2 regions of the Paenibacillus sp. SER-28 genome follow, and region 2 is predicted to be linked to the other one. Evidence: riboswitches for the same ligand, from Rfam matches in the RefSeq annotation. Region 2 holds a riboswitch; the other holds the start of a gene.

Region 1 (3,420 bases), on a different contig from region 2:
AGCACTTTTTTCAGCCACAGAATCTCACTTCGTAAGCCGATGATTTCGTTCAAATGCGACTTTTTCGTATGCATTAGAATATCTTCTTCCAGCTTTTCAATGCGGACCTCAATCCGGTCACCAACCAGAAAATAGTTGTCAACAATCAAGTCGACCAGCAGATACATAAAACGGTCAGGCTGGCTGACTTCTTGCTCCCACAGCATAGGCTTGAGGGTACGAAGCTCATTGATTTTCTGCTTGGTCACCGTAATGATAAAATGGCGGCCGAGAAAAATGTTCAAAGCTCGCAAAAATATTTCTTCATCATCAAAACGAATGCTATTTACAACGATAAAATAATGGCTTTCATAAATTTCGATCTTCGGACGTTGTTCCTCTTCACTCAAACAGTCTTCTACTGCAAGATCATGCATGGAAAATAAAGGTTGGAGCACTGCCAAATCATCGACATCGGCATCAATCCAATAAAAACCTTCTGCCGGTGCAGTAAGCGCCATTTCAATTTCTTCGACAGGGGTAAAAACCCCGTTGTTGACCAAACGGATTTTCATATATGTCACTCCTTATGCTCCGTCGTAACGGAAATACGTTTACCTTAAGCATAAGGAATGAACTCAGTTAGCCAGTTAGCCGGTGCGGGTAAGCGTGCATTCTCATCAAAAGCCGGAGGCTTTTGGAGCATGCAGAGCCTGGCGTCCCGTCTTTCGGCAAGCTGAAGTCATTCCTATGCTGTTGTTCAGGGATCGCCGCCTACTCGGACTCGGGTCGCCTTCCATTCCGGATTCACCTCTCAAATGTTCTTTTTTAGATTGCCACAGTATCGCAGGAAACACTCAAATCTGCACTACTGCTCCATATTTTTGCCTAATAGCACTTGTATAGTATAACGCTCGGCCTACGGCCTTTCAAGCGCAAAATCATGGGCTAAATCAACAGTAGTGGCAAGAGCTTCAGCGAAAGGAGGGATATGATTTAACCTATGGAAAAGGTAGACAAAATGTGATTGCAGGGCACAAATTTACAAGTCCCATCTTGACGAAGCCCAGCCGATGCATTAAAGTGAACAACAAGAACTTTGTGAACCCAAAATGAATATAGCGAAATCTTATCAAGAGCAGGTGGAGGGACTAGCCCGATGATACCCGGCAACCGGCGATTTTAATCGCACGGTGCTAATTCTTGCAGGACGCGCGCTTTGTACAAAGAGCGTTGCCCTGACAGATGAGAGAGGCGCATATGGATACAAATATGACCTTTCTCTAACCAGAGAAAGGTCTTTTTATTATATGCCCGGCATCTCAGCAGGACGATTTTCGCAAAACTTACCGAACAAGGAGTGAGTTTACATGCCGATTAAAATTCCAGATACACTACCTGCCAAGGAAGTGCTGGAGGGCGAAAATATTTTCGTAATGGATGAAAGCTTGGCTTATCATCAGGATATTCGTCCGTTGCGCATCGCCATTTTGAATTTGATGCCTACGAAGGAAACAACGGAAACCCAACTATTGCGCCTGGTCGGCAATACGCCGCTGCAAGTGGACGTCACGCTGGTGCACATGAAGTCTCATGTATCCAAAAATACATCGCAAGAATATTTGAATATGTTCTATAAAACGTTTGACGAGATTAAGAACAGTCGTTTTGACGGCATGGTCATTACAGGAGCTCCGGTTGAACAGCTTGAGTTTGAGGATGTGAACTACTGGGAGGAGATCCGGCAAATTTTTGAATGGACGAAAACGAATGTAACTTCGACCATGCACATTTGTTGGGCCTCACAGGCAGGTTTATACCATCATTTCAATGTCCCGAAATACGGGCTCGACTACAAATGCTTTGGCGTATTTCCACACACCGTGATTAAACCTAAAGTAAAATTGCTACGCGGCTTTGATGAACTGTTTTATGCCCCTCACTCCAGACATACGGAGGTTCGGCGGGAAGATATTGATCATATCGCCGAATTAGAAGTTTTATCCGAATCCGAGGAAGCTGGAGTGTACCTCGTAGCCACGCTTGACGGTAAACAAATTTTTGTAACTGGGCATTCTGAATATGACCCGCTTTCATTGAAATGGGAATACGACCGCGATGTGGCCAAAGGAATGGATATTGAAGTTCCCAAAAATTATTTTCCTAATGATGATCCTGAGCGCACACCGCCCTCAATCTGGCGGGCGCATGCCAATTTATTATTCTCGAATTGGCTGAACTATTATGTATACCAAGAGACACCTTACGATATCGGGCCCCAGATTTAAAAAAGGGGCTTGTAGTTTACCCTTGTACAGTACCACCTTGCAGTAGCGCAGCAGTATAGTCTTTGACATCCATTTTTGCAGGATTGGTTATAGCACCCACTATGGAAGTTAACAGGAGGATTCATATGAGTGAGAAACAGTGGAAAATCGAAAGTAGATTGGCACAAATCGGTTCAGTAGAGGAGCCAGTAACCGGGGCTGTTAATTACCCGATTTACCAATCTACGGCGTTCCGCCATCCCCGTCTGGGTCAAAGCACAGGATTTGATTATATTCGGACGATCAATCCCACGCGAAAGGTACTGGAAGAGGCTTCTGCTGCACTTGAATCTGGTGATGCAGGCTTTGCATGCAGCTCAGGTATGGCGGCGCTGCAAACGGTATTTGCATTGTTTGGACAGGGAGATCATCTCATAGTATCGCTGGATCTGTATGGCGGGACATATCGTTTGCTGGAGCGTATTTTATCTAAATTTGGTGTAACAGCCAGTTATGTGGATACGAACGATCTTGAAGCACTCGAACAGTCATGTCGACCGAATACCAAAGCTGTATTCATAGAAACACCTACAAATCCGTTAATGATGATTACTGATATTCGAGCGGTGGCTGAATGGGCATCACAACATCAGCTGCTTACCATTGTAGATAATACGCTGCTAACACCATACTTCCAGCGGCCATTGGAACTCGGCGCGGATATTGTGGTACATAGCGCAACCAAGTATTTGGGCGGACACAACGATGTGCTGGCAGGGTTAATCGTAACCAAAGGCAAAGAGCTATCAGCTGAAATTTCCTTTCTGCACAATTCCATAGGGGCCGTGCTTTCCCCGAGTGACTGCTATCAGTTGATGAAGGGGATGAAGACGTTAGCGCTGCGTATGGATCGACATGAACATAATGCAACAGTGCTGTCTAACTATTTACTGACGCATCCGGCGGTGGCAGAAGTATTCTATCCAGCTCTCGAAGGCCACCCAGGTCGTGAGATTCAAAATAAACAATCCAGCGGAAATACAGGTATCTTCTCCTTTAAAGTAAAGGATGCTCGTTATGTGGAACCTTTGCTTCGTCACATTAAGCTCATTGCGTTTGCGGAAAGTCTCGGCGGTGTGGAATCGTTAATGACCTATCCCGCTGTGCAGACACA
Region 2 (3,420 bases):
GCGAAGTGCGTTTGCATCATCTGAACTATAAGCTGCCGATTGTAGTGGATGCGCGTATGAAGCCGGGGTATCCGGATGAGGTGTTACCGCGTGAGGATATTGTTAAGCTTGTAGATCAACGATGGACGAGTTATTTCGCTTGACGCCCTAATGAAACCTACAGCCGGATTTTACATTTATAAGGAGGCGTAAGCATGATACGCAAGCTACTGGGTGAGCCGCCACGTGTGAACAAGGGCATCTTGCTGGATGCCATGAATAGCATGTCAGATATGTTGAGCTTGCTGGAGCGGCAAATTCAGGCTGGTGGAGATCCGACCCACGATTTTCGGAAGGCGGATATTTTGACACGCGGTCTAATGTCATCTCTGGATGAACTGGAGCAGAGCCATCATGCTGCCGCCTTTTTCCGTATGAAAGTGAAAGCCGGATATGCTGAAGATATGAGCGAGGATGAAAAATCCGACTATGCATTATATGTTTTCTTTTATAAGGATGGGTTTGTGAGGGTATTCTCCATTTTAGATAAGCTGGGTAACTGGCTGAATGATCTGTGTGATTTAAAAACAGGGCAGTATAAGGCTCATTATTCGTATTTTACCGTGTTGCGGCAGCTCAAGTATCTCAAAATGCATCCTGTATTGACCGATAATTTAATTGATATCAAGGACACATACAACGATGCCATCAATCGGCTGCGTAAGCGTCGGAATACGGAGATACACTATATGAATACGGAAATGCAGGATGATCTCTGGCAACGACACCGAGCTTTGTATGGAAAAATCCAACTGGAGGACCTCGATCACCATTTGGAAGATTTGCAGCAGGGCTTGGAAATGGTGTGTCGGTCGCTGTCAAACGCCTTTACTTATACTGCGAAACAATGGGAGAACCGGGCAGTACGCCCAAAAATATGATAGAAAATATCCTTTGACAAAGCTATGTAAACTATCTATACTGAAACCTAGTTTCAGAAAAATGCTTGAATTATATTTTTTTATATAAACTTAACGGACAGCTAAAGCTGGAGTTTAACATATTTTTCTTATCCAGAGAGGTGGAGGGACTGGCCCGATGAAGCCCGGCAACCCGTTCTTTCCCGGTGTAATACACTGGGAGGGAACATGATGGTGCTAATTCCTACAAAACCGCTAGAGTTATAGCGATTTTGGCAGATGAGAAAAGGTTCGCAAGGTGGGGCCCTTTTCATTCTGTGAAAGGGGCTCTTTTTTGTATAAATAAATAGCGATTTTATACAATCCTGAGAGATGACAACTGGTTAAAAGGGTAAGGAAGAAGTGAAGGGGGTCGCAGCACGTTGATAGAGCTTAAGCAGTTAACCAAGCATTATGGCAAAGGTAACCGACGCGTTAATGCGCTGTCTGGGTTGAATCTTTCTATAAAGCGTGGAGAAATATTCGGGGTGATTGGTCACTCCGGGGCGGGGAAAAGTACATTGATCCGCTGTATTAATTTATTGGAACGCCCTACTTCAGGTGAAGTATGGGTAGACGGGGTAAACCTCACCACTGTGAGTCAATCCCAATTACAAATGCAGCGCCGAAAAATCGGAATGATTTTTCAGCATTTTAATTTGTTGTCCTCGGCGACGGTGTATGACAATATTGCATTTCCATTGCGGCTGGTAAACACGCCCAAGCAGAAGCTGGACAAGAAGGTTCGTGAACTGCTGGAATTGGTGGGTCTCGAAGAACACAGTGGAAAATATCCGTCACAGCTCTCAGGTGGACAGAAGCAACGGGTAGGAATTGCACGGGCGCTGGCTAGTGATCCTCATGTATTGCTGTGTGACGAAGCGACTTCAGCGCTTGATCCGCAGACGACGGGGTCTATCCTGAAATTGCTGCTGGATATTAATCAGCGCTTTAATTTAACCATCGTACTGATTACACATGAAATGCATGTCATTCAAAGCATCTGTGATAAAGTTGGCGTCATTCATCAGGGCGACATCGTGGAGCAAGGTCCGGTAGCGGAAGTATTTTTGAAGCCGCAGCACCAGGTAACCAAGGACTTTATTCAACGGGAGTCAGAACATCCCGAAGAGTTACAAGCAGCGATTGCGGCAGCAGGTGGCGGCGAGTCAGCGCAGGTGGTGCGTATCTCCTTCTTGGGCAGCAAAACATATGATGCGATTCTGTCGCGTACGGCTCGAAGTACTGGTGTTGATTTTGCGATCTTGCAGGGAACCATATCTACGATTAAAAATGTACCCTATGGACAGCTAATCGTTCGTTTTGAAGGAAATCATGAGGATATAGAGCATACGCTGCGCGAAGTGTCCGGGCAAGGACTTGATGTGGAGGTGATTGGACAATGAGCGAACTTGATTTTTCACAAGTGAGTTGGGAAGAGCTAGGGAATTCTACGCTGGAAACCCTTCAGATGCTTGGGGCATCGGCATTGTTCACCCTCATTATTGGTTTGCCGCTCGGCATATTATTGTTTCTGGCGAGTCGCTCCTCGTTAACTTTGATGAAGGTGATATACATTGTATTATCATTCATCGTTAACATTTTACGTTCCGTACCCTTTATCATTTTGATCGTTGCACTTATTCCTTTTACACGATCGCTGGTAGGTACCTCGACCGGGGTGTTGGGAACCATCCCACCTTTGGTTATCGGGGCTGCTCCATTCTTCGCACGTCTTGTCGAAACGTCTCTGCGTGAAGTGGACAAGGGCGTCATCGAAGCCGCACAAGCGATGGGTGCCTCGACAGGACAAATTATCCGGCGGGTGCTGTTACGTGAGGCACTTCCGGGTCTGCTCGCTGCATTAACCATTACCGTCGTTACACTCGTATCCTACACGGCAATGTCCGGGATGATCGGGGGCGGTGGACTAGGTACACTGGCTATCAACTACGGCTATTATCGTTATGAAACGGCTGTCATGATCGTTGCGGTCGTGCTGATGGTCGTATTGGTACAATTGCTGCAAATGGCGGGAGATCGCCTCGTGCGGCATTATACTCGAAAATAGGGAAAATATATAGATATCCTTATTGATCAGGACGTCTGCTCCTGAATATTACAAATTATTGGAGGGGTAATAACATGAAGAAATGGGTATTGGCTGTATTAAGCTTGACATTAATTGCGGTGCTGGCGGCTTGCGGTACAAAGAGCACAACATCGGATACAAACAATGCGAACCAAAATACAGGCGGATCACCACGTGAAGTGGAACTGAAAGTTGGAGCTTCTCCTGTGCCGCATGCGGAAATTTTGGAAGCGATCAAACCTCAGTTGGAAAAAGAAGGGGTTCGTCTCCAAGTCGTTCAGTTTAATGACTATGTACAGCCGAACGTACAATTGTTTGACAAGCAACTGGATGCTAACTTCTTTCAACATGTACCTTACTTGGATGTGATGAACAAAGAGCGCAAAATGG

Evidence for each region. Region 2 has a riboswitch for S-adenosylmethionine ahead of ACUYLD_RS21990 (methionine ABC transporter ATP-binding protein). Riboswitches for the same ligand answer to the same signal wherever they lie in the genome.
Region 1: another riboswitch for S-adenosylmethionine. It lies ahead of metA (homoserine O-acetyltransferase MetA); the one in region 2 lies ahead of ACUYLD_RS21990 (methionine ABC transporter ATP-binding protein).

Annotation. Positions count from the first base shown of each region.
Region 1 covers NZ_JBRECM010000001.1:519,545-522,964, forward strand. The annotation lists gene corA (magnesium/cobalt transporter CorA) at 1-554, opposite strand, end outside; SAM riboswitch class I at 1,106-1,231, shown strand; gene metA (homoserine O-acetyltransferase MetA) at 1,350-2,267, shown strand; gene ACUYLD_RS02465 (PLP-dependent transferase) at 2,393-3,420, shown strand, end outside.
Region 2 covers NZ_JBRECM010000012.1:88,047-91,466, reverse strand. The annotation lists gene ACUYLD_RS22000 (UbiD family decarboxylase) at 1-143, shown strand, start outside; gene ACUYLD_RS21995 (Cthe_2314 family HEPN domain-containing protein) at 195-920, shown strand; SAM riboswitch class I at 1,046-1,185, shown strand; gene ACUYLD_RS21990 (methionine ABC transporter ATP-binding protein) at 1,322-2,344, shown strand; gene ACUYLD_RS21985 (methionine ABC transporter permease) at 2,341-3,009, shown strand; gene ACUYLD_RS21980 (MetQ/NlpA family ABC transporter substrate-binding protein) at 3,084-3,420, shown strand, end outside.